3 regions of the Aeribacillus sp. JST-2 genome follow, and region 3 is predicted to be linked to each of the others. Evidence: predicted binding sites of a transcription regulator. Region 3 holds the regulator's gene; each other region holds the start of a gene.

Region 1 (3,283 bases), on a different contig from region 3:
GTCATCGAAGGTTCGATGCCGGAAAGTTCATGAATTCCTTCTGTAATGAGCGGCGTCCCTAAAGCGAGTGTCGTTCCAGCTCCGCCCAGCAAACCAAACATAAACAAGACATCAATGATTTTGCCTATTGGTCCATCTGCTTTTTTGCCAATGAGAGGCCGGCACGCTTCGCTTACTTTTAACACCGGTTTTTTCTTTACATAATAGAAATAGCTGATTGGCAGGGCAGGGAGGCAATAGATGGCCCATGCCGTCGGTCCCCAATGAAAAATTCCATATGCGGCCGCCCATTCAACGGCTTCTTTTGATCTAGGTTCGATGCCAAATGGAGGTCCCGTATAGTAGTAAGCCCATTCAATCGTTCCCCAATAAAGAACACTTGATCCAATTCCAGCGCAAAAAAGCATAGCTGCCCAAGATAATGTCGGAAACTCAGCCTTTTCTAAAGGATCCCCCAGTTTGATTTTTCCGTATCGGCTAAAAGAAACATAAAGAATAAAAATCAATACTGCTGCACCCATGATTAAATACAATATTCCAAATTTTTGTGTTAAAAAGCTGCTGGCAGCTAATACAATGGCTTCGCCTTGTTCAGGGAATACTGCTAATGGAGCGGCTACAATTAACAGCAAAAGCAGCGCCCCGATAAAGGTCGGCCAATCCATAATGTTTCGATTCTTCATCAAATCCCCCTTTAAAAAAGATTACATTTTATTATATCTTTAAACAAAATTGATAGAAAGTTTGATTTTTCAGATTAATTTGTCGTAATAAGCTTTTTTATTCAATTTATTTTATTTTTTATAAGAAATCCTTATAAATGCTCTCGATTACGGCCAAATCCTTACGTTTCACATTTTGCTTGGCCGAAAAACAAAATCGATGAAATGGGCGTCTAAAAAAGTTAAACTTTGAGAAAAGAATATAAAAGAAAGGATGATGATGATGAATAAAGTGATCGAAACCATTTTAAACCATCGATCCGTTCGAAAATTTGAAGATCGGCCGCTTACGGATGAACAAATACGCTTAATTGTGGAATGTGCCCAATCGGCCTCGACTTCAAGTTACATACAAGCTTACTCAATCATTGGGGTGAAAAATCCGGAAACGAAAAAAAAACTTGCGGAACTGGCGGGGAACCAAGACTATGTGGAAAAAAGCGGCCATTTATTTGTTTTTTGCGCAGATCTGCACCGGCACGAACTAATAGGCGAAATGGAAGATAAAGACGTGACGGTATCCTTGGAAAGCACAGAAAAATTTATGGTTGCGCTTATTGATGCGGCATTGGCCGCGCAAAATGCTGCATTAGCCGCTGAGTCCATGGGGCTTGGCATTTGTTATATTGGCGGAATTCGCAACAATTTAGAGGATGTTTCGGCGCTGCTAAAAGTTCCTGATCGGGTCATCCCGCTTTTTGCCATAACGGTCGGCTATCCGGCCGTTGATACCGGAAAAAAACCCCGATTGCCTTTACATCATGTTTATCATGAGGAAGAATATGAGCAAAACGAAGAAATATATAAACAGGGGCTTCTTGAATATAATCAAATAGTATCCAAATATTATGAAAAACGTACAAATGGTGTCCGCAAAGATACTTGGACAGGGCAAATGGCTCGCGCTCTTTCAAATCCGGTGAGAATGTATATGAAACAATTTGTGGAAAGAAAAGGCTATAACTTAAAATAATATGAACAGTTTCTTGCCAAGTTGTCTCTGTTGCGGTATGGACAAATTGTTTGATGAAATAAATGGAAATCAATTTTGGGAACATGGAAACAATGAGATTATCCGCTTTTGTTAAAAATGGATAGATTTAGAAATTAGCTGATTTTCCGATCGTATAGTATGTAGAAAACAAAAAGACCGATGTGTGCGAATAGAAAAACCGGGCGTTGATGTTTTTCGCCCGGTTTTCCTATGCGTCTATTAGCAATAGAGGCAATCATTCCTTTCGATTCACATGATTTCCTGTTTTGTGTCAGATTGATGGCGATTTTTTTACAAAATTTTAATCTTTTATTGACTGTTTATTGAATTCAAGTTTTTTTACATAAATTTGTGATAAAGTTCACTTACAACAGATGATTTTTGTTTCAAAGTGAATGGTTGACGTTTTTTGGCACATTTTTGAAAATCCTAGGGGGGATCACAATGCCGGCCAAACCAAGTTGGCTGAAGTTGGTTATGAAAGTTTTGCCATTATCCGTTTTGCTCCTGCTATCAGGATGCAGCGAACGGTTTGTCTTATTAAATCCAAAGGGGCCGGTAGCGGCTGTTCAAAAAGATTTAATCCTTTGGTCTGTTGGATTTATGCTTTTGATTATTGTCGTCATTTTTTCATTGTTTGCGATTATTTTGTGGAAATACAGGGAAAGACCTGACAATATGGATTATGAACCGCCCGAACAGCATGGGAATACAGTGCTTGAAATTGTTTGGACGGCGATTCCTGTGTTGATTGTCATTGCTTTGGCGATTCCAACGATAAAAGCGACATTTGAACTTGAAAAACCGCCTAAGGAATCAAGAGGTGTGGAGCCTATTGTCATCCATGCAACAGCAGCAGATTGGAAATGGATTTTCAGCTACCCGGAGGAAAATATCGAAACGGTTAATTATGTCAACATTCCAAAAGATGTTCCGGTGGAATTTAAATTAACAGCTGTTGGCGGGATGAGCGCTTTGTGGATTCCGGAGTTGGGCGGACAAAAATATAATATGGCTGGAATGGGAATGACTCTTTATTTGGAAGCTGACCATGTCGGTACGTTTAAAGGGCGAAATTCAAACTTTACAGGAGAAGGATTTGCTCATCAAACATTTGATGTCAATGCAATGGAAAAAGAAGATTTTTATAAATGGGTGAAAGAAACACAAGCATCTGCTCCATTGCTGACGAAAAAACAATTTAACGAAATCATCCAAGTCGGTGTTTTAAAAGATCAATTGACTTTTTCGGGAACGCATTTGGCGTGGGTCGATTTTGCGAAACAAGGCGAACATTTAGAAAATATGCCCGCGAAAGAAAAGCACGGCACGATAAAATTGGAGGAAGTTGAACAGAAAGATGATTCTGACCATCAAGATAACCGTGAACAAGAAAACCATCAACACCATGGACATTAATCGAAAGGAAGGAGGAACGGGCTGTGAAATGGGATGAATTTTTTGTTACCGGCGAACCCCTTATCTATATGGCGGATGCAGCCATTGTATTAACGATCATTGGAATTGTTTTTGTACTAACTTACTTTAAAAAATGGAAATGGCTTTG
Region 2 (3,283 bases), on a different contig from region 3:
ATTGGAAAAATGGACGGCTGCTGAAAAAGAAGGAAATGGAAGCCATGCTTTATATACGATCGTCGGGCAAAAGGCCGACTTGATGATCATGCTTCTCCGGCCAACGATGGAAGAACTTAATGAAATCGAAACGGAATTTAACAAAACAAAACTCGCTGAATTCACTGCTCCCGCTTACTCTTATGTTTCTGTTGTCGAATTAAGCAGCTATTTGGCAAGCGGCAGCGATGGCGACCCATATCAAAATCCTTATGTCCGCTCTCGGCTATACCCGATTTTGCCAAAAACAAAATACATTTGTTTTTATCCGATGGACAAGCGGCGCCAAGGAAATGACAACTGGTATATGCTGCCAATGGAAGAGCGGCGCAGCCTGATGAGAAGCCACGGAATGATTGGCAGAAAGTACGGGGATAAAGTGAAGCAAATCATTACTGGATCAGTCGGTTTTGATGATTGGGAATGGGGCGTCACGTTATTCTCAGACGACGTCTTGCAATTTAAAAAACTTGTATATGAAATGCGTTTTGATGAAGCAAGCGCCCGCTACGGAGAATTTGGTTCATTTTTCGTCGGCAACATTTTGCAGCCTGAAAAAGTGGCAGCTTTTCTGCATGTGTAAAAAAAGATTGTGGCATTAGCGCACAACATTCTGAAAGCAGCAGGCACAGATAAAAATTGAAACATACAAAAAGGCAAGTGGAGAAAAACGAGCTGCTTTTTCTCCACTTGCTTCATTTTTCTTACGATTAGTCAAGGGGATTCCGTGAATTAATTTTAGGAGGAAGGGGTGCTCCTTCTTCCTAAAATTAATTTTCCCATGCCAAAATAAGACCTACTCTAGGCTCACTATGCTATCTTACAACAATTTTATAATTGTCAATTAAATTGTGTGTAATAAGATGGAGGGCACTTCAATAACTTATTCACACATGCAATGGACGCAACTTTATGACATTTGTTATAAGGTTGCGTTTTTTTTTCAAACGGTTATAAAAAAATTTTCCTTCACATACATTGAAATGAACGATCAAAAGTTGGTTTTTCGTTTTCCATGAAAAAGGAAGGTGAAACAATGGCTATTATACCCACATACTGAAGAAGAAGTAAAACTTTTGGCAAGATTAATACGGGCTGAAGCAGAGGGGGATGGAAATTTAGGAATGCTTCTCGTCGGCAATGTAGGGGTAAACCGCGTTCTGGCCAATTGCTTGGACTTTAGAGGCATCCGCACTATCCGGCATATGGTTTTCCAAAGCCCCGGCGGATTTGAAGCAACTCAAAAAGGTTACTTTTATCAAGCGGCAAGGCAAAACGAAATCAATTTAGTAAGAAAATTGATTAATGGAAACCGTTATCATCCTGCTGAAACTTCTTTATGGTTTTTTAAACCTGTCGGCGATTGCCCCCCTACATGGTATAACCAATACAATGCAGGCAGATATAAATCCCATTGCTTTTACTTTCCTGCCCAATCTGTTTGTCCAGGTGTATACAGGTATTAGGAGGTGTTTAAATTGAGCAAAAAAAGCCAACCGAATCGGCAGCAGCAAGTTTATTCGGCGCCGTCAACTCCCCCGGTACAGCCAACTTACCCCTATGGATTTTATGCACCAAGCGGATCTGTCATTGGAGCTTCTCCTCCCGCTCAAGGAGGTGCAGCCGCCGGCCAGCATGTACCTGGTATGCTGCCCCTTGAAGAGTCGTATATTGAAAATATATTGCGTTTAAATAAAGGAAAAATGGCCACCGTTTACATGACCTTTGAAAATAATCCACAATGGCCTGCAAAAGTGTTTCGGGGAGTTATTGAGGCTGCCGGAAGGGATCATCTCATATTAAGCGATCCGCAAACAGGAAGACGCTACCTGCTTTTGATGGTTTATTTGAATTATGTTACATTTGATGAACCAATCGAATATACGTATCCTTACGGTCTTGCAACCTATTCTCCCAGATAAATCCCGTTTTATGCGGGATTTTCATTTTTTCAAAAAATTTTCATAACTATACAAGCACCATTTGGTGTACAATATATTTGTGAACTTTTTCACAAAATTAGAAAGGAGCATTTTCTATGGCTATCAAACAGGTTAACCGTGTAGCATTAATCGGGACAGGCCTTGTCGGTTCCAGCTATGCTTTCGCCCTCTTAAATCAAGCAGTCGCAGAAGAGTTGGTGCTTATTGATGTTAACAAAGAAAAGGCAATCGGTGATACGATGGATTTAAACCACGGAATGCCATTCGCCCCATCTCACATGAATATTTGGTATGGAGATTATTCGGATTGTAAAGACGCCGACATTGTTGTCATATGTGCTGGAGCCAATCAAAAAAAGGGAGAAACCCGATTGGATCTTGTTGAAAAAAACATCTCTATTTTTAAAAATATTGTAAAAAATGTTACAGACAGCGGGTTTAATGGCATTTTCCTAATCGCAACAAATCCAGTTGATATTTTAACATATGCAACATGGAAGTTTTCTGGATTTCCTAGAGAGCGGGTCATCGGTTCCGGCACTATTTTAGACACAGCCAGATTCCGTTATTTGCTAGGAGATTATTTTAAAATTGACCCGAAAAATGTTCATGCATACATTATTGGCGAACATGGCGACACCGAACTGCCCGTCTGGAGCCATGCTGATATCGGCGGCATTCCCGTTCTCCAATTAATCGAGAAATACCCCGACTACAAAAAAGAAGATATGGAAGATATTTTCGTTAACGTACGCGAAGCCGCCTACCATATCATTAACAAAAAAGGAGCCACTTATTATGGAATTGCACTAGGGCTTGTCCGTTTAACAAAAGCGATATTGAAAAATGAAAACTCCATTTTAACCGTTTCTGCTTATTTAAACGGAGAATACGGACATGATGATATTTATATCGGCATTCCGGCGGTTGTCAACAGAAATGGCATACAAAAAGTCATTGAGCTGCCTTTAAACGAAGAAGAAAGCATGCAATTCGCCCATTCTGTTGAAGTGCTGAAAAAGACGATGAAGCCATTTTTTTGATGTTTACAGTTAAAAAAACCGGGCGTAAAAAAGCGTCCGGTTTCTCTTTTTAGCGTACAAAGAAAGTTCTGTATGGGAGATCCTCTTCTTATCTTCCTTCTGCTCTTGTGTTAAAAACTTCCTAAATCAAGATCATGCTTTAAATAGCGATTTTAATACCATCCTTGGACAGTGCAGCTGGCAGCCATACAAAAGAACATTCCGTATCTTTTATTGGATTGGTGGATGTTATTTGATCATTTTAGCATCAGTTAGCGG
Region 3 (3,283 bases):
TCAAAAGAAGCTTGCCAAGCGCTAATCTAGTCTTTTGGCCTCCGCTTAAAACGGAAATTTTGGTTGAGTAATCATAATCGGAGAAGCCTAATCCATGCAAAACGGAGCGGATGTCCGCCTCGTATTGGTATCCGCCTTTTTCTTTAAATGAATGTTGAAGCAAATCATATTCTTTCATGAAACGTTCCAGTTGGCTGCTTCCTGTAGAGGGATTTATTTCCGCCATTTTTTGTTCAAGGTGTCTCATCTGTTTTTCCATTTTTCGAAGGTCTTCGAATACCGTCAGCATTTCTTCCCAAATCGAACGATCTGATTCCAACCCTGCATTTTGGGCCAGATAACCAATTGTTAAGTCCTTCGGATTTACGATTTCACCTGAATCATATGACATCTCACCGGCAATGATTTTTAATAAAGTTGATTTTCCAGCGCCGTTTCGTCCCACGAGAGCAATTTTATCTCCCGTTTGGATTTCAAGTTTAATATTCGATAGAATAAGATCAGCGCCAAAATATTTCGTAATTTGGTTTAGCTGCAATAACATCATGTTTGTTCACCTCAATCTATGATAGGATTAGTGTAGCTCATAGATTCTCATTCGAGCAAGAAAAGGTCAAGAAATTGTAACAATCATCCAAAAGACAATATGAAAAAAATAGTGTATAGTTTTAATGTAGAGCAGAGTAAAGGCTAAAACGGCTGCGCATTTAAGATGGAGAAGAGCATAGAGCAATTATGCGAACAAAAAAATTGTAAAATTATAGAAACTACTACGTGGAAGCGTTAACACGATCCGCAGTTTTAAACAGCTGTGACCTGAAATGAATAGTTTCGATCGATATCACTGTTCGTTTGTTGATAGCGAGGGATGAACATGAATCAAGATCAATCTAAAATACCGCAAGCAACTGCCAAAAGGTTGCCATTATATTATCGTTTTTTGCAAAATTTGCACGCATCAGGGAAACAACGTGTTTCCTCAAAGGAGCTGAGCGAAGCAGTCAAAGTAGATTCAGCGACGATAAGAAGAGATTTTTCTTATTTTGGAGCATTAGGCAAAAAAGGTTATGGATATAATGTGAATTATTTGTTATCATTTTTTAGAAAGACGCTTGATCAAGATGAATTGACAAAAGTCGCCTTGATTGGAGTCGGAAATTTAGGAACCGCTTTTTTAAAATACAATTTTACGAAAAATAATAACACACAAATTGTGGTTGCTTTTGATGTTCAAGAAGATAAAATAGGAAAGGAAGTTGGGGGAGTTCCTGTCTATCATTTGAATGAACTGGAAACCGTTTTGCCGGAAGACGTGCCGGTAGCCATTTTAACAGTTCCGGCTACAGAGGCGCAAAGCATTACTGATCGTTTAGTGAAAAAAGGAATTAAAGGAATATTGAATTTTACGCCGGCCCGCCTGAATGTTCCGGAAAACATTCGCATCCATCATATTGATTTATCTGTCGAACTGCAGGCGCTTGCATATTTTTTGAAGCATTATTCTGATGAACAATAAAGGAGTGTTCGCATTATGCCGACAATCGGACCTGGGAGCCTGATCCTCATCATCATTGCAGCTCTTCTTATTTTCGGACCGAAAAAACTCCCTGAACTTGGAAAAGCCGCAGGGGATACGTTAAAAGAATTTAAAAAAGCGACAAAAGGATTAACGGACGATAAAGAGGATGAAAAGAAAAAAGAAGAGTGAAAGAATGGATGAAACGTTATGAAAGATAAAAACATGTCTGTGTTGGAACATATAGCAGAGTTGAGAAAACGGCTGATCATTGTAGTCGTTTTCTTTTTCATTGCCTTCATTGCCGGTTTTTTCTTGGCCAAGCCGATCATCGTTTATTTACAGCAGACAAGCGAAGCCAAGCGTTTTGTATTAAATGCCTTTCGCCCCGCTGACCCGTTAATGGTGTATATGCAGTTTACTTTCATTATCGCCGTTGTTTTAACTTTGCCCGTTTTATTTTATCAGTTGTGGGCTTTTATCAGCCCAGGGCTTTATGAAAAAGAAAGGCGAGTGACGTTAAGCTATATTCCCATTTCGCTCATATTGTTTTTTTCAGGTGTAGCGTTCTCTTATTTCGTTTTGTTTCCGTTTGTCATAGATTTTATGGAGCGTATTGCTGATGATTTAAACATTGAGCAAATGATCGGGATCAATGAATATTTTCGGTTTTTGCTGCAGTTAACATTGCCGTTTGGTCTGTTATTCGAATTGCCCGTTGTCATTATGTTTTTCACAAGGCTTGGAATCATCCATCCGGCATTTTTGGTAAAAATCAGAAAATATGCTTATTTTGTTTTGCTCGTCATTGCAGCGATTATTACGCCGCCGGAAATCGTCTCCCATTTAATGGTAACAATTCCGTTGTTGATTTTATATGAAATCAGCATCATTGTTTCAAGATTCGCTTATAAAAGGTCGCAACAATCAAAAGCAAAAGAAGAAAAAAATCCAAAATAAAAGGTGCTGTCCAAAAAACGGTTTTTCAGACGAATTTATGAAAAAAGCAAGACCCAGGAATGCTGTTATATCAACATTCTTGGGTCTTTTACTTGGAAACATGTGAGACTAAAATGAACTTTATAGACAGTCCCTTATTTTTTGTTTTTTCGAAGCTTATAGGAAAAAGCAAACATTCGAAGCGAAACGGCAAAATCAAATGTAGCTAAAACCATCAATATGAATGTCGGGATTGACCACAAACCATCTTTTGCGCTTTGTATTGCCAAATATGTAAATAAAACTCCCATGGTGAAATAAAATAGTCCCATGGAATTCGGATTTAACTTCATACTCTCAGATGCCTCCAATAATTGTTTGAATTTGTTCCATTTGTTGAATCATGTTTTCAATGTCGTCGCGAAATATCGTTTGAATGAGCACAACGATCGTATTCATCATTGTATGGGCAAAAATAGGAACTAAAATTCGTTTTGTTTTGACATATAAAAAGGCAAACGTAAATCCCATCGAAGCATAAAGCAATATGTGTTCGGGCTCGCCATGGACGATCGCAAACAGCAAGGAACTGACAAGAGCGCCGATAAAGAAGTTTGTTTTACGATAGATAGCGCCAAAAATAATTTTTCGAAAGATGATTTCTTCCAAGATCGGGCCTATTATCGATGTGACAATGATCAAATAAGGCGTTACTTCTATCAGATCAATGATCAGCTGAGTGTTTTCCGATCCAGGGCGAATGTTAAATATATATACTTCGATATTTGCGGCAATCGTTTGGACGAAAAAAGCTAAAAAGACTCCCAA

Evidence for each region. Region 3 encodes Rex, which represses fermentation and respiration genes when NADH is low (regulators of the CRP and FNR family bind a similar motif). Its sites were predicted from a motif close to TTGTGAAATATTTCACAA; they were not measured.
Region 1: qoxA (cytochrome aa3 quinol oxidase subunit II) is a predicted target of Rex. The motif match lies at 2,066-2,083, and genes of this name have one in related genera.
Region 2: AC0KTX_RS07520 (L-lactate dehydrogenase) is a predicted target of Rex. The motif match lies at 2,039-2,056, and genes of this name have one in related genera.

Annotation. Positions count from the first base shown of each region.
Region 1 is NZ_JBVVUU010000010.1:83,431-86,713, reverse strand. It holds gene AC0KTX_RS07670 (BCCT family transporter) at 1-683, opposite strand, end outside; gene nfsA (oxygen-insensitive NADPH nitroreductase) at 946-1,695, shown strand; gene qoxA (cytochrome aa3 quinol oxidase subunit II) at 2,161-3,135, shown strand; gene qoxB (cytochrome aa3 quinol oxidase subunit I) at 3,159-3,283, shown strand, end outside.
Region 2 is NZ_JBVVUU010000010.1:57,263-60,545, forward strand. It holds gene hemQ (hydrogen peroxide-dependent heme synthase) at 1-622, shown strand, start outside; gene AC0KTX_RS07510 (cell wall hydrolase) at 1,068-1,505, shown strand; gene gerQ (spore coat protein GerQ) at 1,518-1,961, shown strand; gene AC0KTX_RS07520 (L-lactate dehydrogenase) at 2,078-3,025, shown strand; partial or broken gene lepB (signal peptidase I) at 3,254-3,283, opposite strand, start outside.
Region 3 is NZ_JBVVUU010000016.1:51,610-54,892, reverse strand. It holds gene AC0KTX_RS10010 (ABC-F family ATP-binding cassette domain-containing protein) at 1-547, opposite strand, end outside; gene AC0KTX_RS10005 (redox-sensing transcriptional repressor Rex) at 875-1,516, shown strand; gene tatA (twin-arginine translocase TatA/TatE family subunit) at 1,532-1,708, shown strand; gene tatC (twin-arginine translocase subunit TatC) at 1,727-2,476, shown strand; gene AC0KTX_RS09990 (YdiK family protein) at 2,611-2,766, opposite strand; gene AC0KTX_RS09985 (lysostaphin resistance A-like protein) at 2,813-3,283, opposite strand, start outside.